DNA from 2 places in the Streptomyces sp. NTD107 genome. Region 2 is predicted to be linked to the other one. Evidence: riboswitches for the same ligand, from Rfam matches in the RefSeq annotation. Region 2 holds a riboswitch; the other holds the start of a gene.
The links. A riboswitch is a leader RNA that binds a small molecule or an ion and turns the genes downstream of it on or off. The one in region 2 is predicted to bind cobalamin.

Region 1 (15,306 bases), on a different contig from region 2:
GCGTCATCCTGCTGAGCGGTCGGGGAGGGCACAAACCCGGTTCTGATTGAGCGATCAATTAACGCCAGACGGCCTCTTGTATACGAAAAGCGCCGCCGCCCGGCTTTCCCCAGCCGGGCGGCGGCGCGTTCTCTCGCCGTACTTCGGATCAGAAGTCGTCGTCGAACGACACGTTCCCCTCGACCGCCACCTGGTAGGCGGACGCGCGGCGTTCGAAGAAGTTGGTGAGTTCCTGGACGTCCTGGAGCTCCATGAACGCGAAGGGGTTCTCCGAGCCGAACACCGGCTTGATCCCCAGCCGCAGCAGCCGCTGGTCGGCCACGCACTCCAGGTACTGACGCATGGACTCGGTGTTCATACCCGGCAGGCCGTCCCCGCACAGGTCCCGCGCGAACTGGAGTTCCGCCTCGACGGCCTCCTTCAGCATGTCGGTGACCTGCTGCTCCAGCTCCTCGTCGAAGAGCTCGGGCTCCTCCTCGCGCACGGTGTCGACGACCTCGAACGCGAAGTTCATGTGCATGGTCTCGTCGCGGAACACCCAGTTGGTGCCGGTCGCCAGACCGTGCAGCAGGCCCCGCGAGCGGAACCAGTAGACGTACGCGAACGCCCCGTAGAAGAACAGCCCCTCGATGCACGCCGCGAAGCAGATGAGGTTCAGCAGGAAGCGCCGCCGGTCCGCCTTCGTCTCCAGGCGGTCGATGTTCTCCACCGAGTCCATCCACCGGAAGCAGAACTGCGCCTTCTCCCGGATCGACGGGATGTTCTCGACCGCCGCGAACGCCTCCGCCCGGTCGTCCGGGTTGGGCAGGTACGTGTCCAGCAGCGTCAGATAGAACTGGACATGCACCGCCTCCTCGAACAGCTGCCGCGACAGGTACAGCCGCGCCTCGGGGGAGTTGATGTGCTTGTAGAGCGTGAGCACCAGGTTGTTGGCCACGATCGAGTCGCCCGTGGCGAAGAACGCCACCAGCCGGCCGATCATGTGCTGCTCGCCGGGCGAGAGCTTCGCCAGGTCCGCGACGTCCGAGTGGAGGTCGACCTCCTCCACCGTCCAGGTGTTCTTGATGGCGTCCCGGTACCGCTCGTAGAAGTCCGGGTAGCGCATCGGGCGCAGGGTCAGTTCGAAGCCCGGGTCGAGCAGGTTCTTCGTCGCGTTCGGCTTCGGTGTCTCGGTGGTCATTACTGGCATGCCTCGCAGGACTCGGGGTTCTCCAGGGAGCAGGCGACGGCGTCGGCCTCCGCCACGGGCGCCGCGGGCGCCGCGGACGCGGGCGCCTGCTGCTGTACGGGGATGGTCGCGGATGCCGTCGCCGCGCCGCCCCTCGCCGACGCCGCGATGCGGGTGGCCGGGCGCGACCGCAGGTAGTAGGTGGTCTTCAGGCCGCTCTTCCAGGCGTACGCGTACATCGAGCTGAGCTTGCCGATGGTGGGCGACGCCATGAACAGGTTGAGCGACTGCGCCTGGTCGATGAAGGGGGTACGGGCCGCCGCCATGTCGATCAGCGCGCGCTGCGGCAGCTCCCACGCGGTGCGGTACAGGTCGCGCACCTCGGCGGGCAGTGCCGCGATGCCCTCGATGGAGCCGTTCGCCTCACGCAGCGCCGCCCGGGTGGCCTCCGTCCACAGCCCCAGCCGCTTGAGGTCTTCCACCAGGTAGGTGTTGACCTGGAGGAACTCACCGCTCAGCGTCTCGCGCTTGAAGAGGTTGGACACCTGCGGCTCGATGCACTCGTACACCCCGGCGATCGAGGCGATGGTGGCGGTCGGCGCGATGGCCAGCAGCAGCGAGTTGCGCATCCCGCTGCCCGCGATCCGGGTCCGCAGCGCCTCCCAGCGCTCCGGCCAGGTCACCTGGGCGTCGGCGTAGTGGTCGGGGTGCAGCACCCCGCGCGCCGTGCGGGTCTTCTCCCAGTTCTCGAACGGGCCGTGCCGCTCCGCCAGATCGGCGGAGGTCTCGTACGCCGCCAGCATGATCCGCTCGGAGATCCGGGTGGACAGCGCCTTCGCCTCGGGGGAGTCGAACGGCAGCCGCAGCCGGAAGAAGACGTCCTGCAACCCCATCAGGCCCAGGCCGACCGGCCGCCAGCGGTTGTTGGAGGCGGCGGCTTCCTTCGTCGGGTAGAAGTTGATGTCCACCACCCGGTCCAGGAAGGTCACGGCGGTGCGCACGGTGGCGTCGATCCGCTCCCAGTCCATGTCACCGTCCGCGCCCAGGTGCGCGGCGAGGTTGATGGAGCCGAGGTTGCACACGGCGGTCTCGCCGTCGTCCGTCACCTCGATGATCTCGGTGCACAGGTTGGAGGAGTGCACGATCGAGCCGGGCTCCGCCGTCTGGTTGGCGGTACGGTTCGAGGCGTCCTTGAACGTCATCCAGCCGTTGCCGGTCTGCGCCAGGGTCCGCATCATCCGCGCGTACAGCTGCCGGGCGGGCACCGTCTTGGCGGCGCGGCCCTCGGCCTCCGCCCTGCGGTAGGCGGCGTCGAACTTCTCGCCCCACAGGTCGACCAGTTCGGGCACCTCGGAGGGCGAGAACAGCGACCATTCGGCGTCCGCCTCCACCCGGCGCATGAACTCGTCCGGGATCCAGTGCGCCAGGTTCAGGTTGTGGGTACGGCGCGCCTCCTCGCCGGTGTTGTCCCGCAGCTCCAGGAACTCCTCCAGGTCGGCGTGCCAGCTCTCCAGGTAGACGCAGGCCGCGCCCTTGCGCCGGCCGCCCTGGTTGACGGCGGCGACCGAGGAGTCCAGGGTGCGCAGGAACGGCACGATGCCGTTGGACTTGCCGTTGGTGCCCCGGATGAGTGAGCCGCGGGCCCGGATCCGGGAGTAGGACAGGCCGATGCCGCCCGCGTGCTTGGAGAGCCGGGCCACCTGGTGGTAGCGCTCGTAGATGGAGTCGAGTTCGTCCAGCGGGGAGTCCAGCAGATAGCAGGAGGACATCTGCGGGTGCCGGGTTCCGGAGTTGAACAGGGTGGGGGAGGACGGCAGGTAGGCGAGCGAGCTGGTCAGCCCGTACAGCCGCGCCACCTCTTCCAGGGCGCGCTCGGAGCGGTCCTCGGCGAGTCCGCAGGCGACCCGCAGCAGGAAGTGCTGCGGGGTCTCGATCACCTTGCGGGTGATGGGGTGGCGCAGCAGATAGCGGGACTCGACGGTGCGCAGCCCGAAGTAGCCGAACCGGTCATCCGCACCGTCGGTGATGGCCTGCTCCACCAGGGCGTTCAGCCGCCGCGCGTGCAGGGCGACGAACTCGGCGGTGCTGTCGGCGATCAGGCCCTCGCGGTGGCCGGTGGCGATGGAGTCGGAGAAGGTGACCGCGCCCTGCCCGGCGGCTTCCTCGCGCACGGCGAGGGTGAGCAATCGGGCGGCCAGCCGCGAGTACTCGGGCTCCTCGCCGATGAGGCCGGCGGCGGCCTCGATGGCGAGCGAGCGGAGTTCGGCCGCGTCGGAGTCGGCCTGCCGGCCGCGGATCACGGCCGCGGTGACCCGCGAGGGGTCGACGGCGGGCAGATCGGCGGTGAGGTCGCTCACGGTGCGCAGCAGTTCGGCTGAAGCCGGCTCCGCGGGGGCGACGGGTGCGATGGTCACGCGATGCTCTCCCTCATATCGCAGGGAAACCTCCGGGGTTACGCACGACGGGCGCATGCGGGCATACGTGTGGTAAGGCAAAGGGCCACGTGTCGTATACCGCGCAGCGTCCGCCGGCCCAACCCACGAGGCCCGGACGTTCTCGATACTGACGGCAGGTGTTCGGACTCATGATGGACAGCACGAAATCAGCCCATCACATACCGTTGCGGGACAGTTCCGGAATCGCACCGGATTCCCCTGCGGCGACAGCGAGCATGAGCATACATCTAGTGTCGCGAGAAGCGAGCACCCCCATATGTAGTGTTCGTCGTCATACTTACGGTCACAGCTCACATGCGAACGCCTGAAGAGTGATCCCCGGTATCGGCTCCCAGTCGCGCTCCGGGGCCCGAACGAAGCCCAGCCGCTCGTAGAGTCTGTGCGCTGTGTGCATTTGCGACTGGCTACAGATGACGACACGCCGTTTCCCGGTGTGGCGCGCCCGACGCAGACACTCCCGCACCAGTGCCTCGCCGACGCCCCGGCCGCGCGCCTCGTCCCGGACCGCCAGCATCCGGAACTCGCCCTCCTCGGGCCCGGCGGCGACATCGGCGTACTCGCCGCCGTCCGGCACATAGGTGACCGAGCCGAGCAGGGTGCCGTCCGAGTCGGCGGCCACCAGCAACTGGGCGTGGGCGGCCCGGTGCGCGGTGTTCCGCAGCACCTCCAGGTAGGGGTCGGCGGCCCCGTAGGTGAGCAGGCCGCCGCTGAGATAGACCTCGGCGGTCAGCTCACCGGTCGCCACCAGTTCGCCGGCCGCCGCGGCCCTGATCGTGATGTTCATACCGCCCAGTGTGCGGGGTGGCTCCGACAGTCAGCAGCAGCGGGCGCCGCCCTGCGGATCGGCCTCGCGGGCGTCCATCCGCATCCGCTCGAACTCGCGCCGGGTCAGCACCCGTACCGCCGGGTCCTGGGTCCGGGCGCGGGCCGTGTAGCGGTCGTACGCGCTCTCGCCGGTGACCTCTCGTACGTACCAGCGCAGCCAGCGGCCGGCCCGGCGGGCGGCGGTGCGTGCCACCACGGCCACCCCGGCAGTCCCGGTGGCAGCCCCGGCAGTCCCGGCAGTCCCGGTGGCGGTGCCGGCCGCCCCGCCGTCCCCGGTCATTCGCGCGCCCCTTGGGGGGTGCGCTCGTCGCCGCTCTCGCCGTCCCTGGGTGCCGGGATGCCGCCGTCCGGGCCGAGCCCGGCGGCCACCAGTTCGGCCTTCTCCTCCTTGGTGGCGATCAGTCCGGCCGGGGCGATCAGCCGGGACTCCACGAAGGGCGACTCCTGGAGGGTGACGGAGCCCGGGTCGCGCAGCGACTTGGTGATCATCCGGGCGGCGTCGGCGAAGACCACCAGGACCAGCAGCGCCAGCAGGCCGGTGATGGCCGCGGTGATGGTGGCGTTGTTCACGATGGTCTGCATATCGGACATGTTCTTGGCGCCGGGCAGCAGTTCACCGGCCGCGATGCCGTCCCGGTACTGGGTGCGGCGGGCCCAGAAGCCCACCGTCGGGTCCCCGGAGAACACCTTCTGCCAGCTGGCGGTCAGCGTCACCACCGAGATCCACGCCAGCGGCACCCCGGTCACCCACGCGTAGCGCACCCGGCCGGCCTTCACCAGCAGCACCGTACAGATCGCCAGGGCGACCGCGGCCAGGAGCTGGTTGGCGATGCCGAAGACCGGGAAGAGCGTGTTGATGCCGCCCAGCGGATCGTGCACCCCGATCCACAGCAGACCGCCCCACAGCCCCACCACCAGCGCGCCGGTGATCCAGATCCCCGGCCACCAGTGGGTGGAACGGAACTTCGCCAGCTTCGGGTGCGCGCCGCCGATGGCGTCCTGGAGGATGAAGCGGCCCACCCGGGTGCCGGCGTCGATCGCGGTCAGAATGAACAGCGCCTCAAACATGATCGCGAAGTGATACCAGAAGGACATCATCGCGTCGCCGCCGAGAATGTCGGCGAGAATCGCGGCCAGGCCGAGCGCCAGGGTCGGCGCGCCGCCGGTCCTGGAGAGCAGTGAGCCTTCCTCCACCGATTCGGCCGCCGCCGCCAATTGGTCCGGGGTGATGGTGAATCCCCAGGAGGTGATGATCTCGGACGCCGATTGAACGGTGTCCCCGATCACCGCCGGCGGGGCGTTCATCGCGAAATAGATGCCCGGATCGAGCACGCAGGCCGCGGTGATCGCCATGACCGCCACCGAGGATTCCATCAGCATCGCGCCGTAGCCGATGGTCCGTACCTGGGTCTCTTTCTGAATCATCTTCGGGGTGGTGCCCGAGGAGATGAGCGCGTGGAATCCGGAGAGCGCCCCGCAGGCGATGGTGATGAACACGAACGGGAACAGCGAGCCGGCGAACACCGGGCCCTGGCCATTGGTCGCGAAGTCCGTGACCGCGTCCATCTTCAGGCCCGGCAGGGTGATCACAATGGCCGCCGCCAGCAGCCCGATCGTGCCGATCTTCATAAAGGTCGACAGATAGTCACGCGGCACCAGCAGCAGCCACACCGGGACGACGGAGGCGGCGAATCCGTACACCGCCAGCCAGATCACCAGAGTGCTCGGCTCCAGCGTGAAGGTCTCGCCGAGCGAGGAATTCGCCACCCAGCGGCCGGCCACGATGACGAACAGCAGCAGCGAGACGCCGATGGCGGTCACCTCGGCGACCTTTCCCGGCCGCAGATACCGCAGATAGAAGCCCATGAACAGCGCGATCGGAATCGTCATCCCGACCGAGAAGGTGCCCCAGGCGGATTCGGCGAGCGCGTTCAGGACCACCAGCGCCAGCACCGCCAGCAGAATGATCATGATGGTGAAGATCGCGATCACCGCCGCGACCCCGCCCACCGGGCCGATCTCCTCCCGCGCGATCTGCCCCAGCGACTTGCCGTCCCGCCGGGTGGAGGCGAACAGCACCACCATGTCCTGCACCGCGCCGGCGAAGATGACCCCGACCACGATCCAGATGGTGCCCGGCAGATAGCCCATCTGGGCCGCCAGTACCGGGCCCACCAGCGGGCCGGCGCCCGAGATGCCGGCGAAGTGATGGCCCAGCAGCACCCGCCGGTCGGTGGGGTGATAGTCGAGCCCGTCGTTCAGCCGCTCGGCCGGAGTGGCCCGCCGCTTGTCGACGCCCAGCGCCCGGTGCGCGATGAACCGCGAGTAGAAGCGATAACCGATGGCGTACGAGCCGAGCGCCGCCGCCACCATCCAGGCCGCGGACACCTCCTCGCCCCGGGAGAGCGCCAGCATGGCCCAGCCACAGGCCGCCACCACGGACACCAGCGTCCAGATGACGACCGTACGGGGTCGTGCCTGCCGTAGTTGTCGCACCACAGTCGTACCCTCCCTGCACCACCGTGCCGGTCGTCATCGCCCGACAGAGGGCGAATCTAGGGCAGGAGCGGCCGGATGACCATGGGGCGGTGCGGGATTGAGGGACGTCTTCACCGACTCATCGCGTGATGATCATGACCTGGTGGCGTCAGGACGCGGGCGGCGGTACCGGGGCCGGCCGCTCCAGATTGGCCACGAACTTGTAGCGGTCGCCCCGGTACACGGAGCGCACCCATTCCACCGGCTCCCCGTCCGTGGCGAACGAGTGCCGCGACAGCATCAGCATCGGCAGCCCGACATCGGTGCCCAGCCGCCCCGCCTCGCACGGATTGGCCAGCGAGGTCTCGATCGTCTCCTCCGCCCGGGCCAGATGGACCCCGTACACCTCGGCCAGCGCCGTGTAGAGCGAGGTGAACCGCACCAGGGAGCGGCGCAGCGCGGGGAAGCGCTCCTGGGAGAGGTGGGTGGTCTCCAGCGCCATCGGCTCGCCGCTGGCCAGCCGCAGCCGTTCGATGCGCAGGACCCGGCCGCCCTCGGGGAGGCCGAGCAGCCGCGAGAGCCGTTCGTCGGCGTTGATGTAGCCGATGTCCAGCAGCTGGGAGGTGGGTTCCAGGCCCTGGGCGCGCATGTCCTCGGTGTAGGAGGTCAGTTGCAGCGCCTGGGAGACCTTGGGTTTGGCGACGAAGGTGCCCTTGCCCTGGATGCGTTCGAGGCGGCCCTCGACGACGAGTTCCTGGAGGGCCTGGCGGACGGTGGTGCGTGAGGTGTCGAACTCAATGGCGAGGGATCGCTCCGGCGGCACCGGAGTGCCGGGCGGCAGGGTCTCGGTCATCCGCAGCAGATGCCGCTTGAGGCGGTAGTACTTGGGCACCCGCGCGGCACGGTTCCGGTCGGTGCCCTCGGTTCCGGCCGCCGGTGCCGTGCCCCCTTCGCCCGTCATGGACCGTCCTTCCCCGTATCGGTGCGGTGCTGTCACCGGCTCCTCCGTTTTTCGCAGCTGACATCGTGGCACGGCCCGAACGGGCGCGGCGTCGGCGGACAGGTGTCGGTCCGGTAACGGACGGACGGGGCCCGCTTGTGGACTCTTGACACCTCTCCTTGGTCTAGTCCAGGCTCCGTGCAACTGGTCTACACCTCTTGTTCCTTCACTACTAACCACCGCTCCCGGCACGGGTGTCAAGGGGCGGATGCCCCGAGGAGGGTCACGTGAAGCGCACGCTGATGGCCGCCGTATCGGTGACGGCGATGACCGCGGCACTGGCCGCCTGCGGTACCGGCGACGACGGCAGCGGTTCGAGCGGCGGAAGCGGCTCGTCCGATTCCCTGACCGTTTGGCTGATGGACGGTTCCGCCCCCGAGCCGTGGGTGACCGAGCTCAATGACGCGTTCGAGGCCGAACACGGCGTCAAGGTCGATGTACAGATCCAGCAGTGGGGCGGCATCCAGGAGCGGCTCACCACCGCCCTCTCCGAGGACGGCACGGTGGACGTCTTCGAGATCGGCAACACCCAGACGGTGGGCTACGCCAACACCGGCGGTCTGGCCGAGCTGTCCTCGTTCAAGGACCAGCCGTGGAACCCCAACATGATGGCCTCCGCCGAGATCGACGACACCCTGTACGCCGTGCCCATGTACGGCGCCAACCGGGTGGTCATCTACGACAAGAAGATCTGGGACGAGGCCGGCGCACAGGTGCCCACCACCCGGGACGAGTGGATCACCGCCCTGGAGACCATCCGCGACAACACCGACGCCCAGCCCATCTATCTGCCGGGCCAGAGCTACTACGTGCTGGGTGGCTTCATCGCGGACGAGGGGGGCTCCTTCGCCACCGAGGACGGCGACCAGTGGAAGGGCTCCCTCAACACCCCGGCCGGTCAGGCCGGCATGGACTTCTACGGGCAGCTCCAGTCCTTCTCCACCTCGCCCACCGACAATGACGAGGCGACCCCCCAGCAGTCCACCGATGTCGTGCCGGGCGGCGACGTGGCCTCCTGGATCGGGCTCGGCTGGGAGGCGGGTGGCGCCATCGCCGCCATCGAGGAGGCCGGCGGCGAGGCCGACTTCGGCTACTTCCCGGTCCCCGGCAAGACCGCCGACCAGCTCGGCCATGTCTTCCTCGGCGGCTCCAACCTGGCGATCAATCAGCGCGCCGGCAACCCGGAGCTGGCCCAGGAGTGGCTGTCGCTGGCCACCTCCCAGGAATGGGCACAGAAGTTCGTGGACGCCAACGGTGGCGGCGTGGTCCCCAACCGCACCGATGTGACCGCCAGCCCCGAGGCCGGCTCCTTCGCCGAGGCCATGGTCGCCTCCTCCGATGTCGGCTTCCTGCCGCCACTTACCACCGGATGGGCCAACGTCGAGACCGTCCCCAATCCGATCAAGGAAATGATGACCAAGTCGCTCAACGGTGAGGACTACGCCTCCGCCGCCCAGGCGGCCGACTCGGAGATCACCACCCGCATCAACCGCGAATAGTCCACGCGGCGGCTGCCCCCCGGCGAAGGATGAGGAACGACACGCATGTTGACCGTGGACACCGAGGGACCCGGCTCCGGCCCGGCGGCGGCTACCGCCGGCCGGGCCGCCCGGCCCGGCCGCCGGTTCGCGCCGCCCGGCGGCTGGCTGCCGTATCTGCTGATCACGCCCGCCGTGCTGGCGATCGTGGGCATCCTCGGCTACGCCCTGGTGCGCAACCTCCTCATCTCCTTCCAGGCGTTCGGCCGCCGCCAGCTGATCTCCCACACCACCGAGTGGACGGGGCTGGACAACTACCGGCGGGTGCTGGAGGACGAACGCTTCTGGGCCTCCCTGGTCCGCACCTTCGTCTTCATGGCCGCCAACGTGGTGCTGATCATGGTGATCGGCACCCTCATCGGGCTGCTGCTGAACAAGCTCGGCAAGCGCATGCGGCTGACCCTGTCGATCGCCCTGGTGTTCGCCTGGGCCATGCCGGTGATCGCCACCACCACGGTCTTCCGCTGGCTGTTCGACACCCAGTTCGGGGTGGCCAACTGGGTGATGCGCACCCTGGGCTTCTCCGGCTACGAACAGCACAACTGGTTCGCCACCGGCTTCTCCACCCTGTCGATCGTCACCGTGCTGATCGTGTGGGCCTCGGTGCCCTTCGTGGCACTCAACCTGTACGCCGGACTCACCACCATCAGCGGTGAGATCTACGAGGCGGCCCGGATGGACGGCGCCTCGGGCCCGCGGATCTTCTGGTCCATCACCGCCCCGATCATGCGGCCGTTCTTCCTCATCACCACCTTCCTGGAGATCATCTGGGTCTTCAAGGCGTTCACCCAGATCTACGCCTTGAACGCCGGCGGACCCAGCCGGGAGTCCGAGACCCTGCCCGTCATGGCCTACATCGAGGGCATGGGCCAAAACCAGTACGGCTCGGCGGCGGCCATCTCCGTACTCACCCTGATCATCCTGCTGATCGCCCTGTCCTTCTACTTCCGCCTGATCCTCAAGCAGGAGAAGGAGCAGCAGCCATGACCGCCACCGACCAGGCCCTCGCGCGGCCCCCGGCCGGGGGGCGCACCGCCGTACGGAGCGACGTCTCCGCCTCCGCGCGCGCCCGCCGGGCCAAGCGCCTGAACCGGGCCGGGCTCAACGCGGTGGCCCTCGCGCTGACCGTGCTGTTCCTCTTTCCCGTGTACTGGATGTTCTCCACCTCCTTCAAGAGCAACTCCCAGGTGCTGGTGAAGGACCCCGTCTTCTTCTTCACCCCGACCTTCGAGCACTACACCACCGCCACCGGCGTGGAGCTGTTCTGGACGTATGTCCGCAACAGCGTCGTGGTGACGCTGGCCGCCGTGCTGCTGGCCCTGATCGTGGCGCTGGCCGCCAGCTTCGCCATCGCCCGGCTGAACTTCCGCGGCCGGCGCGGCATGGTCCTCGTGGTGATGATGGCCCAGATGGCGCCCTGGGAAATCCTGATCATCGTGATGTATCTGAACGCCCGGGACGCCCAGGCGCTCAACAGCCTGGTCACCCTGATCGTCATCTATTTCGTGATGGCGCTGCCCTTCACCATCTGGACCCTGCGCGGCTTCATCGCCGCTGTGCCCAAGGAGCTGGAGGAAGCCGCCCTCATCGACGGCTGCACCCGCACCCAGGCGTTCTTCCGGATCATCTTCCCGCTGCTGGCCCCCGGACTGATGGCCACCTCACTGTTCGGCTTCATCATGGCGTGGAATGAGTACGCCATGGTCCTGGTGCTCAACAAGGCCCCCGACATGGCCACCCTGCCGCTGTGGCTCACCCAGTTCCAGACCAACTTCGGCAATGACTGGGGCGCCACCATGGCCGCCTCCTCCCTGTTCACCGTCCCCGTGCTGATCGTCTTTCTCCTCCTCCAGCGAAGGGTCACCGGCGGTCTCTCCGCGGGTGCCGTGAAGGGATAGCACCCCGATGACCACCACCCACCGCGTCACCGACACCCTCACCCGGGACGCCCTGGCCGTGCTCCAGCCCACCTTCGCCGGCACCGACCGGGCACCGGCCTGGCTGCTGCGGCAACTGGAGAACGGCATGACCGGGGTCGGCCTGTTCGGCCGCAATGTGCACAGCACCGAACAACTGGCCGCCCTCACCGGGGCGCTGCGCGCCGCCAACCCCGAGGTACTGGTCGCCACCGACGAGGAGGCCGGCGATGTCACCCGCCTGGAACTGATCGGCGGCTCCTCCTTCCCCGGCAACCACGCCCTGGGCGCGGCGGATGACCCCGACCTCACCCGCGCGGTGGCCACCGCCATCGGCCACCGGCTCACCGAATGCGGCATCACCGTCAACTGGGCGCCCTCGGCCGACATCAACACCGACCCCGGCAACCCGGTGATCGGGGTGCGCTCCTTCGGCGAGGACCCCGACCTGGTCGCCCGGCACACCGTCGCCTTCGTCGAAGGACTCCAGAGCACCGGTGTCGCCGCCTGCGTCAAACACTTCCCCGGCCACGGCAACACCAGCGTCGACTCCCATCTCGCGCTGCCCCGCATCGACATCGATCTCGACACCCTCCACTCCCGCGAACTCGTCCCCTTCAAGGCCGCCATCGCCGCCGGCACCCGCTGCGTGATGAGCGCCCACATCCTGCTGCCCGCCCTGGACCCCGACCGCCCCGGCACGCTCAGCCCCACCGTGCTCAACGGTCTGCTGCGCGCCCCGCAGACGGAGGGCGGCCTCGGCTTCGACGGGGTGATCTACTCCGACGCCATCGAGATGAAGGCGATCGAGGCCGTGCACGGCCTGGCCCGCGGCTGCGCCCTGGCGGTGGCCGCCGGGGCCGACGCCATCTGCGTGGGCGGCACCCCCTCCGACGAGGCGGAGGTGCTGCACCTGCGGGACGCGATCATCCAGGCGGTACGGGACGGGGAACTGTCCGAGGAACGGCTCCACGACGCCGCCGAACGCGTCCGCGCCCTGGGCCGCTGGACCGCCCGGGCCCGTACCGAGGCCGTCACCGGAGCCGCCGCGGACGCCGGCACCGGCCGCCCCGTGCCGGACATCGGTCTGGCCGCCGCCCGCCGTGCCCTGCGGCTCACCCGCCCGGCGGGCGGCCCTCCGCACAGCCCGCCGACCCTGCCGCCCTATGTGGCCTCCTTCCATCCTGTCGCCAACATCGCCGTGGGCCACCGCACCCCGTGGGGGGTGGCCACCGAACTGGAGCAACTGCTGCCCGGCACCCGCTCCGCCGATCACACCGCCGACCAGGCGCAGGCCGCCGGACCGGCCGCCCTCGCCGCCGGCATCCTGGAAGAGGCGGGCGAGCACCCGGTGGTCGCCGTGGTCCGCGACGCCCATCGGCACCCGTGGATGGCCGACACCCTGACCGCGCTGCTCGCCGCCCGGCCCGACACCATCGTGGTGGAGATGGGGGTGCCCGCCTCCGCGCCCGCCGGCGCGCTGCACATCGCCACCCACGGCGCCGCCCGGGTCTGCGGCCGGGCCGCCGCCGAGGTCATCGCCGGTGCACCGGCGGGGGAGGACCGTGACCATGACCGGTGACCGGCCCGGCCGGATCATGGCCGGCGAGATGGCCCAGCAACCCGCCGTGCTGCGCCGCCTGCTGACCGAGGGTGCCCCCGCCGTCCGGGAGACGGCCCGCGCGATCGCCGCCCGCCGCCCCCGGTTCGTGCTGCTGACCGCCCGGGGCACCTCCGACCATGCCGCGCTCTACGCCAAGTACCTGCTGGAAATCGATCTTGGTATGCCCTGCGGCCTCACCTCCATGTCCACCACCACCGCCTACGCGGCCACCCCCGATCTGCGCGATGTCCTGGTCATCACGGTGAGCCAGTCCGGCGGCTCACCCGATCTGCTCGCCTCCACCCAGGCCGCCCGCGCGGCCGGGGCGATCACCCTCGCGGTGACCAACAACCCCTCCTCCCCACTGGCCGCCGCCTCCGAGTTCCACCTCGATGTGCTGGCCGGGCCCGAACAGGCCCTGCCGGCCACCAAGACCTACACCGCCGAACTGCTGGCGCTGTATCTCCTGGTGCAGGGGCTGCGGGAGACGGACGGGGCGCCGGCCGCCGCCCCGCTGCCCGAACTCGCCGAGCGGATCCTCCGGCGCCGCCCGGAGATCACCACCCTCGCCGCCCGCTACCGCTTCGCCGAGCGCATGGTGCTCACCTCCCGTGGCTACGGCTATCCCACGGCCAAGGAAGCCGCGCTGAAACTGATGGAGACCAGCTACATCCCGGCCCTGTCCTACTCGGGGGCGGATCTGCTGCACGGCCCACTGGCCATGGTCGACAACATTTCCCCGGTGATCGCCATCGTCACCGACGGCAAGGGCGGCCAGGCCCTGCAACCGGTGCTCGACCGGCTCCGGGACCGGGGGGCGGATCTGATGGTGGTCGGGCCCGCACCACAAGTGGACGCGGCCTCGGCCGGCTTCGCCCTGCACACCGAGGGGGTGCCGGAGAACCTTCAGCCGATCCTGGAGATCATCCCGCTCCAGATGCTCGCCCACGAGATCACCCTCGCCCGGGGCCAGGACCCGGACGCGCCGCGCGCCCTGGCCAAGGTCACCGAGACCAGTTGACCGGCGGGCTCTGCCGGCCGAGCCGATCTCGCCCTCGTCCTCGTCCTCGTCCTGCGGGGGTTACAGCAGCGCGCCCCCGGACGCCTCTATCCACTGGCCGGTGACCCAGCGGCTGTCGTCACAGGCGAGAAACGCGGCGATGTCCGCTATGTCGCCGGCCTCCGCCACCCGCCCGAGCGCGGACTGCTCCGCCGTCGCCCGCCGGGCCTCCTGCGAGCCGCGCAGCCAGCCGGCGTTCATATCGGTGTCCACCGCGCCCGGTGCGATGGCGTTGACCGTGATCCCGCGCGGGCCGAGCTCCTTGGCCAGCACCGGGGTCAGCCGGTCGAGGGCACCCTTGGTCATCGAGTACGCCACGAGCCCGGGCTTCCGCGCGGCGCTCGCGGTGAGGTTGGTGGAGAGATTGATGATTCGCCCGCCGTCCCGCAGCCGGGACAGCGCGAGTTGGGCGATGAAGAACGGCGCCCGGGTGTTGACCGCGAACAGCCGGTCGAACTCCTCGGTGCCGGTGCCCGCGACCCCACCGCCCGAGCCATTGATCCCGGCGTTGTTCACCAGGATGTCCACTCCGTCCGCCTGAGCGTCGAACGCCGCCCACAGCGCCTCCGCGTCACCCGGCACGCCCAGCTCGGCGCCCAGGGCGAACGCGCTGCCGCCCGCCGCCTCGATCGCCGCGACCGTCTCCTTGGCCGCCGCCTCGCCCCGCCCGTAGTGCACCGCGACCCGCGCGCCGTCCCGCGCCAGCCGCTCCGCGATCGCCCGCCCGATGCCCCGGCTGCCGCCCGTGACCAGTGCCGTCTTCCCCGAGAGCGCGCTCATCCGCCGCCCACCACCTTTCTCTAGCAGTCGCTACAGAAAGGAACGTAGCACGATTTTTGAAGCACTCGCTATAGAATGGCGTCCATGGTCACCCGATCGCGTGGTCGCCCCCGTTCCTTTGACCGGGCCACCGCACTGGAACGCGCCATGCTCTCCTTCTGGGAGCACGGCTACGACGCCACCTCCATCGCCGATCTCACCCGCGAGATGGGCATCGGCGCCCCCAGCCTGTACGCGGCGTTCGGCGACAAGAAGACGCTCTTCGAAGAGGCCCTGCGCTGCTACGTCGACCGGCAGGGCTTCGTCCACCGGGCCCTGAACGAGGAGCCCACCGCCCACGCCGCCGTCGCCCGCGTCCTGTATGAGGCCGCCGACGAGTACACCCGCCCCGGCCGGCCCCCCGGCTGCATGATCCTCATGTCCACCGCCCACGCCGACGCCTCACGGGAGGCCGCCCACCAGCTGCGGCAGCGCCGCGAGCG
Region 2 (15,306 bases):
GTGCGGGTCATGGGGTTCCCTCTCTCCCCGGGCCCGGTTCGGGTTCGGGGTGCCGGAGATGGCCGCGGGTGTGGGCTCCCACTCGTCCCGGTGCGGAAGGACGGGGGGCCCGGTGCCCGGCACAGTGCGGTGGTGACGCCCCGCGGGGCCCATGACCGGCCGAAGCGGCGCAGGACGAGGGCGGAGTTGAAGCCGCCGACGCCCCGGGCGAGCACCAGGGCCGTGTTGACGTCGGTCTCCCTTGGCCCGTCCACCACCAGGTCGATCCGGTGCCGGGGGTCCGGGACGGTGTTGATGGTCGGCGGAATCCGGTTGTCCCTGATGGTGAGGAGGGCGGCGGCCACATCGAGGGGGCCGGCGCCGGACAGCAGCCGTCCGGTCATGGTCTTGGGGGCGGTGACCGGCACGCCGTACGGGCCGAACAGCCCGGTGATGGCCCGGGCCTCCTCGTCGTCGGCCCCGGGCAGGGCCGCCGCGTCGGCGAAGACGACGTCGATGGTTCGGGGGGGTTCCCCCGCGTCGGCCAGGGCGAGCTCGATGGCCCGGCGCAACCCCGGCGGGCGTCCGCTGCCGGGCCGGGGGTCGATGGTCGCCCCGTAACCAGCGATCTCACCGTAGATGTGGGCGCCTCGGCGCCGCGCGGATTCGGCCTGCTCCGTCACCAGCAGGGCGCCGCCCTCGCCGGGGACATGGCCGCCGGCCGCCGGGTCGAAGGGAAGGTAGGCGCGGTCCGGGTCGGCGCTGGTGCTCAACCGGCCGCCGGAGAGCTGGGCGACCCAGCCCCAGGAGCACAGCGAGCCGTCCACCGCACCGCAGACGACGCCCCGGGTGCCCTTGCGCAGCAGCCGCCGGGCCTGGGCGAGGGCATCGAGCCCGCCGGCCTGGTCGGAGACCAGGACGCCGCCGGGGCCGCGCAGTCCGTTGCGGATGGAGATCTGGCCGGTGTTGACGGCGTAGAACCAGGCGAACGACTGGTAGGCGCTGACGTACTGGCCGCCCTTGCTCCACAGGTTGCGCAGTTCGTTCTGCCCGAATTCGAAGCCGCCGGCCGAGCTCGCGGTGACCACACCCAGGTCGTAGTCGGGCCACTGACCGGGGTCGACGCCCGCGTCGTCGAGGGCCAGACCGGTGGTGACGAGGGAGAGCTGAGTCATCCGGTCGGTCTGTGGCAGCAGCCGGCCCGGCAGATGGTCCGCGGCGTGGAAGCCGGGCACCTCGCCGGCGAGCAGGGACGGATAGCGGGTCGCGTCGAACCGCCTCAGCGGGCCGATGCCGCTGCTGCCGGCGCAGGTGGCGGACCAGTAGGCATCCGTGCCCAGGCCGTTGGGCGCGGTGATGCCCACGCCGGTCACGACGGTCGCGTTCATGCCGCTCTCCGCAGCACCATGGCGCTTTGGAAGCCACCGAATCCGCTGCCCACGGTCAGGGCGGTGTCGGTCTGCCATTCCCGGGCGGTGAGCGGCACATAGTCCAGGTCGCACTCGGGGTCGGGGGCGTGGAGATTGGCGGTGGGTGGCACGAGCCCGTGTTCCATGGCGAGTGCGCAGGCGGCGATCTCCAGGGAGCCGATGGCGCCCAGGGAGTGACCGATCATCGACTTGATGGAGCTGATGGGGACGGCGCGGGCGTGTTCGCCCAGGCTGCGTTTGAAGGCCGCGGTCTCGTGCCGGTCGTTCTGCCGGGTGCCCGAGCCGTGCGCGTTGATGTAGTCGACGGCCTCGGCGGGGGTACGGGCCTCGGCCAGCGCGCTGCGGATCGCCTCGGCCATTTCCCGGCCGTCCGTGCGCAGGCCGGTCATGTGGAAGGCGTTGCAGCGGGAGGCGTAGCCGGCGATCTCCGCGTAGACGCGCCCCCCGCGCCGTCTGGCCCGGGTGTACTCCTCCAGCACGAACACGGCGGCGCCTTCGCCGAGGACGAAGCCGTTGCGGGAGCGGTCGAAGGGTCGGGAGGCGCACTCGGGTGCGTCGTTGCGGGGGGTGGTCGCCTTGATGGCGTCGAAGCAGGCAACGGTGATCGGGGAGATGGGGGTGTCCGTGGCGCCGGCGATCATCACATCGGCGCTGCCGTCGCGGATCAGGTCGGCCGCGTGCCCCATGGCGTCGATGCCGGAGGTGCAGCCGGTGGAGACGACGGTTGCCGGCCCTTCGGCTCCGGTGGACCAGGCCACTTCCCTGGCGAAGGAACTGGGGACGAAGCAGTCGTACAGATGCGGTACGGCATAGGTGTGGTCGACGAGTTCCAGCCGGCCGTCGTCGCTGACGACGCGGTACTCGCGGTCGAGTCCGGTGGTGGCGCCGACCGCGCTGCCGATGACCACGCCGGTGCGGTGCGGTTCTCGTGTGTCGTCCTGGAGGCCGCTGTCGGCGAGGGCCTCGGCGGCGCAGACCACGGCGAACTGGGCGGCGCGGTCCATGCGGCGGATTTCCTGCGGCCCCAGGCCGTACTGCCGCGGGTCGAAGTCCACTTCGGCCGCCACCCGGGAGCGGAACGGGGTGGGGTCGAAGATGGAGATGCCCCGGGTGGCGGTTCTGCCCTCGCTCAGCAGGGACCAGAAGTTCTTGACACCGATTCCGCCGGGCGCCACGACTCCCATTCCGGTGATCACCACGCGCCTGGTCACATGAGTGCCGTTCTCTTCGGGGTGCCCGCCATCACGAGGACCGGTTCCACTGGTAGAAGCGGGTGGCCAGGGCGTCCTTGGGAGATCGCCAGGTCGCCGGGTCGTAGGCAGCGATGTGCGGCTTGAGATCGTCGCTGACCTGGACGAACAGCGGGTGGGTGGCCGCCTTCTCGATAGCGGCTCCGCCGTCGTCCGAATCGAAGTCCTGGAGGTGGAAATAGAGGCCGCGGAAGGAGAACAACTGGCGCCGTGTGGTGCCCATCAGCTCGGGCAGGTGAGTTTTGTCGAACTTCCCGAATATCCGGGCTACGTCACCATGGGCTTCCGGGTTCATCCGCGCCACGATCAATGTGCTGTGCATCGGACATCTCCTTTGCTGACACGGGGTGTGCGATCCGGGCAGGATCGGACCGGTGTTCCCGGAGCCGGGTACACCGGGCGAAGTGCCGGGACGGGTGTGCGCGCCGTGGCGGGGCCCGGGTCGCCGGTTGGCATGACGGGGCCAGCTCCCGCCCGGAAGAGGGCAGGACCGCGCGGGGCGCGATGGGTGTGCGGGGAGAGCGGCGGTGCGTCGGGGCACCGGGGGAAGAGGGCTCGCGGTGATGTGGCCGGAAATGGGCACACCAAAGCGGCGGGAAGAGCGTGACACCGCCGCGCGGAACGTGTCAACCCCTGTCGGGCCACCGTTCGCCGGAGTGCGGTGCTGCCCGGATGCGGGCACAGCTCTGCCGCCGTGGACAGCGTGACACCGCCCCCGGAGCCTGTCAATGCCCCTCGGTCAGCGCCTCCTTGAGGGCCCGCGGGCGGTCACTGGCCCCGCACAAACGGCCGGAGTAACCAGTTGCGTTCTCTAACGCAAATGCTCAAAGTGCGGTTCATCGGCGATTGGGAGTGCGCTCGAAAAATAGTTCTCCTGCCCGGGGATCTCGGCCGTGGTTCATATGTCGAAGTCCTCGTGCTGACAGGTATGGACGCCATCTTGGTTTGTATGTATTGTCTTCAAATCTCAGGGCAGACGCGCAAATCGGGGGTGTCGGCGCCGCATGGACTCGCGAACTCGTTGCCGGACAGTACGATCCGTGGATCTCCGCGATCCGCGCACAACCGGTTCCGATCTCTTCCCCACACTGATGGGACATCCATAACACCGGCAATGACGCCGATGGACAGGATCAGTACGACCCGACGGAGATCGGCCTCCGCGGCGCCGATCCACAACGTCCCGCAACCCCTTGAGACATCAATACAGCCCGCAGTTACGGGTGTTCCAAGCGTGATTCTTAGATATCCGCACTGCTTCATGACTGACCATCAAGGTGGCGAAATGAAGACAACACAGCATGTGGGAAGAAAATGTGGCCGCCAGTCGCCGGTGACTCATCTGGACCACCGTTCGGGCTCAGCGCTCAACCTTTGCACTGTATGCTGTCGAGAAATCAAGAAGAACCTCATCGAGCTCCCGCAGATCTACGCTGACTGCCAAGCGAGCGCCGAAATCTCCCGGCCCGCCCCGACCGGCCAGCGGATCAGCGGGGGACGCCGGCACACGGGGGTACACCTGAGCAAGGAAGCCATCTCGGCCAGGGCCGACATCCTCGGCTTTCTCACCTCCTGGTCCGCGCTGGTCGTGGACGAGCGGACCACCGCCCGACCGTCCCGGCGCCAGCCGGCAGTCCTCACCTGCTTCCTCCTCGCCCACCTGGACTGGCTGACGACCCATCCGGCCGCCGCCGAGTTCGCCGAGGAGATCTCCCGGGTCACCAACCGCGCCCGCCGCACGGCGTACCAGCCGGCCAAGCCGCGCATGAACCTCGGGCAGTGCGTCCACCCGGGCTGCACGACCCCCATGAACACCTCCACCCCCACGGAGGACGGGCCCGGCGTACCCGAGGTCGGCTGCGCCGACGGCCACCGCTGGCAGCCGCACGAATGGCTCCAGCTGTCCCGGCAACTGCGCCGGCGCGGACGCGGCCCGGCCACGGCGAACCCGGCCAGGGGCGACAGGTGAGCCGGCCCTCGCGGCACGGCCCACGTCTCATCCCCACGGACCTCGCCGCCATGGCCGTAGGAGTCTCCCGGGCCACCATCCGCAAATGGGCCAGCCGCGGAAAGCTCACCCGCTACGGCAGCCCCGGACGCGCCGAGTACGACCTCGACGAACTCATGGAACTGATGGAAACACCGCTGGACCACACCCCACGGGAGAACTGACCGGCCGTCGCCGCCGCGATCCCCCGTCCGCCGCTCGCTCACCGGAGGCGGGGGATCCTCCCGGTGAACCGAACGGCGGACGGGGCGTACCGCGGCGCACCCGGCCCGGCGACGGGGGGCACCCGAACCGTGGTCCGCCGCGTCCCGGAGCGCGGGGCCATGAGCCCACCACCAGGTACGTACCGACCCGTCAGGCCGTCTCCGCGCAGCGATGCTCACCATGTCTCCTCCTCCCGCGCTCCCCCCTAAGAGAGAACCGGGTCCCGGAGTGTGACACGGCAGCACCGACAATGTGACGCAGATCTCTTCCTCCGGTCGGGCGGAGCGTGGGCCGGGCCCGCCCTGCCCCACACGTCCGGCATGCGAACGGGTGGCCCGGGGGCCGCCCGGAGCGCTTAGGGTGGCTGACGCAGCTGGTTCGCCCTGCCCGCCAGGCAGGCGCGTCGTAAGAGGGAACCCGGTGGGAATCCGGGACTGCCCCGCAGCGGTGAGCGGGAACGACCGCCGTCATACGCACTGGAGCCGACTCCCGGCTCTGGGAAGCGACGGCCACTAGGACGCCTCGTCATCCGGCGAGAAACGCCCGCGAGTCCGAAGACCTGCCACTGCCCGCGCGCACCCCGCGCGCGGCCCCGGTGACCTTCGAGGGCGGGTCGGACGGCGTCACGCGGCAGGCTGCCCGCGGGCCTTCACCGCCCGCGCATCCCGCCCGCCCGTGCGTTCGCCCCTTCGCGCCCCCGTACCGGTCCGCCGGACAACGGAAATGACACTCGCGAAGGAGAGTTCCGTGACCGCACAGTCCGCAGCCGCGGCAGCACGGGCCACCGTGTACGGCGTCCCCAGGCAGGGCCCCGACCGGGAGCTGAAGAGGGCGATCGAGGGGTACTGGAAGGGCCGCGCCGACGCCGCCGCCCTGCACCGCACCGCCGCCGATCTGCGCCGCGACAACTGGCGCCGGCTGGCCGACGCCGGCGTCCACGAGGTGCCCACCGGGGACTTCTCGTACTACGACCACGTCCTGGACACCGCCGTCATGGTCGGCGCGATCCCCGAGCGGCACCGGGCGGCCGTCGCCGCCGATCCGCTGGACGGCTACTTCGCCATGGCGCGCGGCACCCAGGAGGTGGCGCCGCTGGAGATGACGAAGTGGTTCGACACCAACTACCACTATCTCGTCCCGGAGCTGGGCCCGGACACCGTCTTCCGCGCCGACCCGGCCGCCCAGGTGGGGCAGCTGACGGAGGCGCTGGCGCTGGGCCACACCGCGCGCCCGGTGCTGGTCGGCCCGCTCACCTTCCTGCTGCTGGCCAAGCCCGCCCCCGGGGTGGCCGACGACTTCGAGCCGCTCACGCTGCTGGACCGGCTGCTGCCGGTGTACGCCGAGGTGCTGGCCGCGCTGCGGGCGGCCGGCGCGCAGTGGGTGCAGCTGGACGAGCCGGCCCTGGTCGCCGACCGCACCCCCGCCGAACTGAGCGCCACCGCCCGCGCGTACCGCGAACTGGGCGGGCTGACCGACCGGCCGCAGCTGCTGGTCGCCTCGTACTTCGACCGGCTCGGCGAGGCGCTACCGGTGCTGGCGAAGGCCCCCGTCGAGGGGCTGGCGCTGGACTTCACCGGACCGGCCGCCGCGAACCTGCCGGAGCTGGCCGCCGCCGGCGGACTGCCCGGCAAGCGGCTGGTGGCCGGGGTGGTCAACGGCCGCAATGTGTGGATCAACGATCTGGGCGCCTCGCTGAGCACCTTGGGCACCCTGCTCGGCCTCGCCGACCGGGTGGATGTGGCGGCCTCCTGCTCGCTGCTGCACGTTCCGCTGGACGCCACCGCCGAGCGGGAGCTGGATCCGCAGCTCGCCCGCTGGCTGGCGTTCGCCCGGCAGAAGACGGAGGAGATCGTCACCCTGGCGCGCGGCCTGAGCGAGGGCACCGGCGCGATCACGGCACGGCTGGCCGCCAACCGCGCCGACCTGGCCTCCCGGGCCGGCTCACCGCTCGCCCACAACCCGGCGGTCCGGGCCCGTACCGCCGCCGTGACCGGTGCCGACGCCCGGCGCTCCGCCGCGTACCCCGAGCGGGCCGCCGCCCAGCACGACCGGCTGGGGCTGCCGCTGCTGCCGGTCACCACCATCGGGTCCTTCCCGCAGACCGGCGAACTGCGCACCGCGCGCGCCGATCTGCGCGCGGGGCGGATCGGGGAGGCGGTGTACGAGGAGCGGATCGCCACCGAGATCCAGGAGGTGATCGGCTTCCAGGAGCGGGCCGGGCTCGATGTGCTGGTGCACGGTGAGCCGGAACGCAACGACATGGTGCAGTACTTCGCCGAGCAGCTGACCGGGGCGCTGACCACCCGGCACGGCTGGGTGCAGTCGTACGGCACCCGGTACGTCCGGCCGCCGATCCTGGCCGGGGACATCGCGCGGCCCGAGCCGATGACGGTGCGCTGGACGCGGCACGCGCAGTCGCTGACCGACCGTCCGGTAAAGGGCATGCTGACCGGCCCGGTGACGATGCTGGCCTGGTCCTTCGTACGGGACGACCAGCCCCGGGCGGAGACCGCCCGGCAGATGGCGCTGGCGCTGCGCGACGAGGTGCGGGATCTGGAGGCGGCCGGTACGTCGGTGATCCAGGTGGACGAGCCGGCGCTGCGCGAGACGCTGCCGCTGCGGGCCGCGGAGCGCGCGGAGTATCTGGGGTGGGCGACGGAGGCGTTCCGGCTGACGACGGCCGGGGTGCGGCCCGACACCCAGATCCACACCCACATGTGCTACGCCGAGTTCGGTGACATCCTGCGGGCGATCGACGATCTCGACGCGGACGTGATCTCGCTGGAGGCGGCCCGCTCCCACATGCGGGTGGCCGATGAGCTGGGCGCGGCCGGCTATCCGCGCGAGGTCGGGCCCGGGGTGTACGACATCCACTCGCCCCGGGTGCCCGATGTGGCGGAGGCGGCGGCGCTGCTGCGCAAGGGCCTGGCGGCGATCCCGGCGGAGCGGCTGTGGGTCAACCCGGACTGCGGGCTGAAGACCCGGGGCTGGCCGGAGGTACGCGCGGCGCTGGAGAACCTGGTGGCGGCGGCGCGTGAGGTGCGCGAGGACCTGCCGACGGGCGCGGTGTAGCGCGGGCCCCCGGGCCGGTGGGGACGCGGTGCGACTGCGTCCCCACCGGCCGGTGATCTATGTTGGTCCGATGGGTGAGAACGGTGGGATACGGGCGATACGGGTCCCGGTGGGCGAGGACGCGGCGCGGTGGGTGACCCGGGGAGACTGCCACCGGGTGCTGCTGATCGTCCACAACGTCACCTCGGCCACCCGGCTGCTGGAGATCCTGCCGCTGTTCCGGGACGACCTGCGGGTGCAACTGCTGGCCACCTGCACCGGGTCGTCGCCGTTCCAGGCGGGGGTACGGGAGCTGCTGGCGGATCTCGGACTGCCGGTGCTGCCGTGGGAGCAGGCGAAAGAGACTCCGGTGGAGCTGGCGATCAGCGCCAGCTACGGCGGTGAACTGCATGCGGTGCGGGGGCCGTTGATGGTACTTTCACATGGTATCGGATATAATAAGACGCTCTCACTGCCGGAAGCCGGAAGCCGGAAGCCGGAAGCCGGAAGCCGGAAGCCGGAAGCCGGAAGCCGGAAGCCGGAAGCCGGAAGCCGGAAGCCGGGAACGGGCCCTCGCCGGCGCCCGTGTTCGGGATGGCGCCCGAGTGGCTGCTGCACGAGGGGCGTCCGGTCGCGGACGTGACCGTCCTCTCCCACCCGGAGCAGCTCGACCGGCTGCGCGCCGCCTGTCCCCCGGCGGCCCCGACCGCCGTCATCGCCGGTGACCCCTGCTACGACCGGCTGCTGTCGGCCGCCCCGCACCGCGACCGGTTCCGCCGCGCGCTCGGCGTGGCGGACGGCCAGCGCCTCGTCGTCCTGAACTCCACCTGGAACCCCGCCTCCCTCTTCGGCGACGGAGGCGACGACATCCTTCCCGCCCTGCTCCCCCGGCTGGCCGCCGAACTCCCCGCCGACGAGTACCGGACCGCCGCCGTACTGCACCCCAACATCTGGCACGGGCACGGCCCCGGCCAGGTGCGCGCCTGGTGCGAGCGGGCCCAGGCCGCCGGGTTGACGCTCATCGATCCGCTCGACGGCTGGCACCAGGCCGTCATCGCCGCCGACGCCGTGCTCGGCGACTTCGGATCCGTCACCTACTACGCCGCCGCCCTCGGCACCCCCGTCCTGCTCGGCGCCACCGGCCAACAGCACCTCGCCGCCGACTCCCCGGTCGCGGCCTTCGGCCGCACCGCCCCCGCGCTGCGCCCCGAACGGCCGCTGCTGCCCCAGCTGCGGGCGGTCATCGAGGGCCATGTCCGGGACCGTTACGCGGGGTTCGCCGCCCAGGTGACCTCCGTACCGGGGGCCTCCGCCGGCCTGCTGCGCACCACCTTCTACCAGTTGCTGGGCCTGCCCGAGCCCATCGACCGCCCCGCACTGCTGGATCCGCTGCCGCTGCCGGCGTACCGGCCGCCGGTCCGCACCGCACCGCTGCGCGCCTTCACCCGGCTGCTGGGCGCGGCCCCCGGCGAACCGCCGGAGATCGAGGTGGCCCGCCTCGCCGGTGACCCGGCACCGGACGGCTACCCGGTGCATGACACCCACCTGGTGGTCAACGAGGAGTGCCAGGACCCGTCCCGGCTCTCCCTGGCCTCGGTGATCGTGCGGTACGGCCGCCCGGACGACCCACGGCTGGGCCCGGCCGGGGTCTGGGCGACAGAGGTCATGCGCCGCCATCCGTACGCCGCGCTGGCGGCGTACGTCGACGGCCCGGGCCGCTGTACCGTACGGACCCGGGCCGGCGACCTGCTCCGACTGCGCGCCGCCCCCGCCGCCGACGGTCACCCCACCCTCCACGACCCGGCCGCGTACGGCTGCGCGCTCTACGCCTGGCTGAGCCACGGCAAGCCGCTCGGCGATCTGCTCGCCGCCGGCCTGACGGTGCTGACCGGCGGCGTACGGCACCGGGTGTCCGTCACGGCGGTACCAGCCCCGATCCCGGCCGGCCGACCGTGGTAGAGCAAGGACACCGACCGGGTCAGGCGGCCCCGACCCGTGTCGACTCGTTGAACCCGGCGAGGCCGGCCCGCCCGCCCTGGATGAGCAGTCGACAGTCCGGGCAGCCGCGGTACCAGTCGTCACCGGCCGAGGTGAGTGAATTCAGGTGCGGCCCGTGGGCGGTACGGCTCATGCTGGAACCGCCTGCGCATAGGGGTCCTCTAGGCCAGCGAGGGAGTCGAGCCCGAGGTCGGCTTGCCGGGCGTCGCTGAGGCGCAGCAGGTGGGCAGCAGGTCACGGGGCCCGGTCCTGGGGCGAAGTGGACTGCGGGGCGGTACCGAACCAACGCCGTGCTGGTCAAATCGCTTGCCAGAAGGCCCACGGGACCGTCAGGATCTGCGCTGTGATCCCTCAACTCTGCAGTTGCCGACCGCACACCACCACGCCTGCAGAGGATCACAACCTTGAGCTATTCCATCCGCGCGTTCGTCCCCGCTGACGAGACCGCCTGGCTCCGCTGCCGGGTACTGGCTTTCCTCCACACCGCGTACTTCGACGATGTCTCACGCGCCAAGCCCACTACAGCGGCCCCCGACATGGACCTGGTGGTTGCCGACGCAGCCGGCAGCGTCGTCGGGATCATGGACACCAGCATCGAGGGTGACTTGGCGACGATCGACACAGTCGCCATTCACCCGGACCACCAGCGCCGCGGCCTCGCCCGCGAACTACTGGAACGAACTCGCAACCAGGCCCGCAATCTCGGCGCGGAAACCCTGGATGCCTGGACCCGGGACGACCCGGAAACCTTGAGCTGGTACCGAGCGATGGGCTTCACCGAGAGCGATCATTACCTGCACGTCTACGCCAGCCATGACCGCGACCCGGCAGAGCCCGCCAGGGCTCTCTCGGAGGCCCGGCCTGGTCTGCGACCTCTCATGATCTTTGCGCACGCCCAGCTCTTCGATGAAGAGCGGCTAAGAGGAGAGTTCGCCCGCGTTCACGTCTGCCGCCGCTTCGCCATGTCGCTCTGAGGTGGTCCACTTGCCGTCCTCGACACGGAAGACGGCAAGCACCACGGCACACGTGGGCCGGCTTCGGCGCGAGGCCGGTCAGGATTTCCGCGACACTTGTCACGCACTTAATGGCCCAGGGCTCACGCCCCTGAGCTGAACAATGATCGAGCTTCTCAACCTCCGGTGACGCTTTTCCCCGGAGAACGGGAGTGCCAGGCGCAGGCCCGGCGGTCGGCGGCCTTGCCGCGGATGGTGGGTTCGTCGCCGGGTGGTTCGGCGATGATCGAGGCGGGGTGGAGGCGTTCGCGCCGATCACGAAGCCGTAACACCTCGCCGTGCACGCCGTCGCTGCCCATGCGGTGAGGCTGACAGCGCGGCGGCCTCGGCACCCTTCACATCCTGACCGCACACCCACCCCTTCGCCGCCGATCGATCAAGGGCTACTCCGCCACGAGGAGGCGGCGGATCCGTTCCGCGGCTCGCTCGTCGCCGGTGGCCTCGTAGAGGGCTTGGGCGTGCCGGCGGAGTTCGCGGCGGCGTCGGGGGGCGGGTTCGCAGCGGGCGGTCAGTTCGGCGACCAGGGCTTCCTGGGGCAGGGCACCGTCCTCGGCCATGATGAGCAGGGCGTGTTCCAGCGGCTCTCGGGCGGCCTCGGGGGTGCCGGCGGCGAGGTGGGTCTCGCCGAGGCTGGTGAGCACCCGGCCCTCGTTGTAGCGGTCGCGGGTGTCCGGCGCGGTGAAGTACGCGAGCGCCCGGTCGAGCTGGGCGAGCGCCGCGTCGAAGTTCCCCTGGTCGCGCAGGGCGCGGCCGAGGTGGTGGTCCAGCAGGGCGAGGGCGCGCGGCTCGGTGGCCTCGCGGGCGTACGGCATCGCCGCCCGGAAGAGTTCGGCCGCGTCGGCGGGCCGGCCCTGCCGCAGGCGGAGCAGGCCGAGCAGTTCCAGGGCGGTGGCCTTGCCGCGCGGGTGGTCGGCGGGTTCGAGGTCGCCGGCCTGCCGGTAGTTGGCCTCGGCCTCCTCGTCCTGGCCCAGTTGCATGAGGGAGAAGCCCTGCTGCACCAGCATCCGGGCCTCGGCGCGGTGGTTGCCGGTCAGTCGGGCGGCCTCGCGGCCCAACTGGTGGGTGGTCAGGGCGTCCTCGTGGTAGCCGATCTTCAGATGCAGCGGCCACATGGCCTCGCAGAGCTGCCACACGATCTCGTACGCCCCGTGCTCGAAGGCGAGTTGGACGGCGGAGACCAGGACGGCGCGTTCGGCGCGCAGTTCGCCCAGGGCGGTGGGTCGCGGCTCCCGGGGCCGGGGCAGGTCCTGGGCGGTCCCGCCGAGCTGCCAGCGGTCCGGGATGACGCCGACCGCTGCCCGGGCAGCGGTGTCCAGGCACCAGGTGAGCCAGTCGGTGATTGCGGTCTCCGCCGCCGGCTCCGAGTGGGCGAGGGCGTACCGTGCGGCGGGTGGGGTGAGCCGGTGGCGGGGGGTGGCGCCGCCGTCCCGGGGGTCTTCGGTGGCCACCAGTCGGAGCCGGGCCAGTTCGGTGAGGTGGCCGGCGGCTTGCGGTACGTCGTGGCCGGTCAGGGCGGCGACGGCCGCCGGGGGCAGGGCGATGCGCGGCAGGCGGGCGAGCAGCCGTACGGTACGGGCCAGGTCGGGGGCCAGCTCGTGGTAGTGGCGTTCGGTGAGGGCGGTCTCGGGATCCTCCGGCAGCAGGCTGAGGGTGTGCCAGTGGCGGTCGCCGGTTTCGAAGGCGGCCCGGGCGCCGATGGCGGTCAGCCGGCCGGCGTGGCCGGCGCAGCGGCGGACCGCTTCGCGGGCCGCGGCGCCACCGGCCGCGTACCGCTCCTGTCCGACGATGGCGGCGACGAGTTCTTCGGCGTCCGGTTCCGGGATGGGGCCGAGCACGACCAGTTCGGCGCCGTGGTGGGCGAGGAGGCTGGGCATCCGGTGGCTGGTGGTGACGACGGTGAGGGAGCCGGGGGCGCCGATCAGCAGGGGGATGACCTGCTCGGCGGAGCGGGCGTTGTCCAGTACCAGCAGGCCGCGGTGGCCGGCCAGTTCGCGGCGCAGCGCGGCGAACTGCTCGTCGGGGCGGGCGGGGAGCCGGTACAGCTTGAGCTGTTCCGCCAGCTGATGGGCCGCTTGGCTGGGGGTGGCGGCCCGGTCGGGGCCCTCGCCGCGCAGTTCGGCCAGTAGTTGGTAGCCGGGGAGCAGTGGGGCGAGTTCGGTGCACAGTCGGCGGGCGAGGGCGCTGGTGCCGCTGCCGGGTTCGCCCATGAGCACGATGAGCAGGGGCCGGTCGGTGGTGTCGAGCACCAGTTGCCGGATGCGGGCCAGTGGTTCGGTGCGGTCGTGGAAGCGGGCGTAGGGGACGGGGAAGGCGGCCAGTGGCTGCTGGGTGTGTTCGAGGACGAACGTGCGCAGCAGGGCTTCGACTTCGGTGTCCTGGCGGGCGCGTTCGATGACGCGTTCGGCGAGTCCCAGGGCCTCGTCCTGGCTCATGGCGCGCGGTGCGCGCCGGCCGCGCCGGGCCCTTACGCCCAGCCGGCCGAGCAGTGCGCCGACGATGCCGGTGCCGGCCCGGCCGATGTCCTCTCCGGCGCTGGTGACCATGGCGGTGGCCAGGGTGGTGATGATCTGCCCGGTGAACAGCTCCATGTCGCCCTCCCGTTCCGGCTCGGGTTGCGGGAACAGCCTCACGTTACCGGGCCGGTCGTCCACCGGACATGTGTTCTTGACCGAACTGACGTGCTGGACGCGCGTAGTCCGGCCAGGATGGTGGCAGGATCACGTCAACATCAGGTGTGTCCGCCGCCCCGCGCGGACCGTCGCCCCGAGAGGTCCCCCACATGCCTCAGCCCACACCCACCGCCATACGCACCCGGCGGATCCTGCTGCCCGCCGCGCTCGCCGCGCTGGCGGCGGTGTTCGTCGCCCCGTTGCCGCAGGCCACGGCGGCCGACGACGTCTACTACCGGGACGCGCTGGGCAAGACCGGCGAGCAGTTGAAGGACGCGCTGCACGACATCATCAGCGAGGACACCACCAAGCTGACCTACGCCCAGGTGTGGGAGGCCCTCAAGGTCACCGACGCCGATCCGAACCGGCCGGGCAATGTGGTGCTGATCTACAGCGGCATCTCCCGCAGCGCCACCAACAACGGCGGGAATGTGGGGCAGTGGAACCGCGAGCACATCTGGCCCCAGTCGCACGGCAACTTCGGCACCGCGCCCGGGCCCGGGACGGATCTGCACCATCTGCGGCCCGAGGACGTCCAGGTCAACAGCACGCGCGGGAACAAGGACTTCGACAACGGCGGCAGTGCGGTCTCCGGTGCGCCCGGCAACTACACCGACGCGGACTCCTGGGAACCCCGGGACGCGGTCAAGGGTGACATCGCCCGGATGGTGTTCTACATGGCGGTGCGGTACGAGGGCGGTGACGGGTTCGCCGACCTGGAGGTCAACAACATCGCCGGGAACGGCAGCGTGCCCTACCTGGGCCGGCTGTCCGTACTGAAGGAGTGGCACGAGCAGGACCCGCCGGACGCCGCCGAGCGGCGCCGCAACGAGGTGATCTTCGAGGACTACCAGAACAACCGCAATCCGTTCATCGACCACCCGGAGTGGGTCGAGGCCATCTGGTGACCGCGCGGCCCGCCCGGCGGGGTTCCCCGGCGTCCAACGCACCGCGACCAGGGGTGACATGACACCGGGCGGGCGATCGCTCAGTGCGGTCGGCACGTCGGCGGCGGCCGGTGGTGCCGGCCGCCGCGGTCAGGAACCGTGGGTGCGTTCCAGTTGCTTGCCCTCGATGTCGGGGTCGGGGAGGTGGCGGAACCAGCGGGGGTGGGACCAGATGCGGTGCCCGACGATGGCCATCACCGCCGGTACCAGGGTGAGCCGTACCACGAAGGCGTCCAGCAGTACGCCGATGGCGAAGCTGAAGCCGATCGCCTTGATGGTGGGGTCGCTGGTGAACATGAAGGCGACGAAGATGGAGAACATGATGAGCGCGGCGGCGGTCACCACCCGCGCCGAGTGGGACATGCCGCGTACCACCGCGCCGCGCGCGTCGCCGGTGTGGGAGTAGTCCTCCTTGATCCGGGAGACGACGAAGACCTCGTAGTCGCTGGAGAGCCCGAAGATGATCGCCAGCATGATGATGGGCAGGAAGCTGACGGTCTCGGCCGGCACGATGTTGAACACGTGCCGCCCCCAGCCCCACTGGAAGATCGCCACCTGGGCGCCGAAGGCGGCCAGGATCGACAGCAGGAAGCCGAGCACCGACTTCAGCGGGACGAAGAAGGTGCGGAAGGCGAACGTCAGCAGCACGAGCGCCAGGCCGATGACGACGATCAGGAAGATCGGCAGGGCGGAGGAGAGCTTGGCGGAGACATCGATGTTGGAGGCGGTGTTGCCGCCCACCAGGATGGTGGCGCCG

Region 1: it holds a riboswitch for cobalamin, as region 2 does, so the genes downstream of both, AC5WRL_RS09970 (ribonucleoside-diphosphate reductase subunit alpha) here and metE (5-methyltetrahydropteroyltriglutamate--homocysteine S-methyltransferase) in region 2, are expected to answer to the same signal.

Annotation. Positions count from the first base shown of each region.
Region 1 is NZ_JCAJZV010000004.1:10,062-25,367, reverse strand. Features, by position in the region: gene AC5WRL_RS09975 (ribonucleotide-diphosphate reductase subunit beta) at 149-1,180, opposite strand; gene AC5WRL_RS09970 (ribonucleoside-diphosphate reductase subunit alpha) at 1,180-3,639, opposite strand; cobalamin riboswitch at 3,719-3,857, opposite strand; gene AC5WRL_RS09965 (GNAT family N-acetyltransferase) at 3,908-4,408, opposite strand; gene AC5WRL_RS09960 (YbdD/YjiX family protein) at 4,439-4,729, opposite strand; gene AC5WRL_RS09955 (carbon starvation CstA family protein) at 4,726-6,864, opposite strand; gene AC5WRL_RS09950 (GntR family transcriptional regulator) at 7,097-7,888, opposite strand; gene AC5WRL_RS09945 (extracellular solute-binding protein) at 8,155-9,426, shown strand; gene AC5WRL_RS09940 (carbohydrate ABC transporter permease) at 9,472-10,452, shown strand; gene AC5WRL_RS09935 (carbohydrate ABC transporter permease) at 10,449-11,363, shown strand; gene AC5WRL_RS09930 (glycoside hydrolase family 3 protein) at 11,371-12,963, shown strand; gene AC5WRL_RS09925 (SIS domain-containing protein) at 12,953-14,005, shown strand; gene AC5WRL_RS09920 (SDR family oxidoreductase) at 14,066-14,824, opposite strand; gene AC5WRL_RS09915 (TetR/AcrR family transcriptional regulator) at 14,909-15,306, shown strand, end outside.
Region 2 is NZ_JCAJZV010000005.1:310,546-325,851, reverse strand. Features, by position in the region: partial or broken gene AC5WRL_RS13605 (ketosynthase chain-length factor) at 159-1,367, opposite strand; gene AC5WRL_RS13600 (beta-ketoacyl-[acyl-carrier-protein] synthase family protein) at 1,364-2,620, opposite strand; gene AC5WRL_RS13595 (TcmI family type II polyketide cyclase) at 2,652-2,981, opposite strand; gene AC5WRL_RS13590 (hypothetical protein) at 3,993-4,628, shown strand; gene AC5WRL_RS13585 (helix-turn-helix domain-containing protein) at 4,679-4,831, shown strand; cobalamin riboswitch at 5,246-5,436, shown strand; gene metE (5-methyltetrahydropteroyltriglutamate--homocysteine S-methyltransferase) at 5,619-7,943, shown strand; gene AC5WRL_RS13575 (hypothetical protein) at 8,101-8,565, shown strand; gene AC5WRL_RS13570 (hypothetical protein) at 8,517-9,881, shown strand; gene AC5WRL_RS13565 (hypothetical protein) at 9,901-10,053, opposite strand; gene AC5WRL_RS13560 (GNAT family N-acetyltransferase) at 10,325-10,894, shown strand; gene AC5WRL_RS13555 (hypothetical protein) at 11,050-11,232, opposite strand; gene AC5WRL_RS13550 (tetratricopeptide repeat protein) at 11,317-13,521, opposite strand; gene AC5WRL_RS13545 (endonuclease I family protein) at 13,713-14,510, shown strand; gene AC5WRL_RS13540 (MMPL family transporter) at 14,640-15,306, opposite strand, start outside.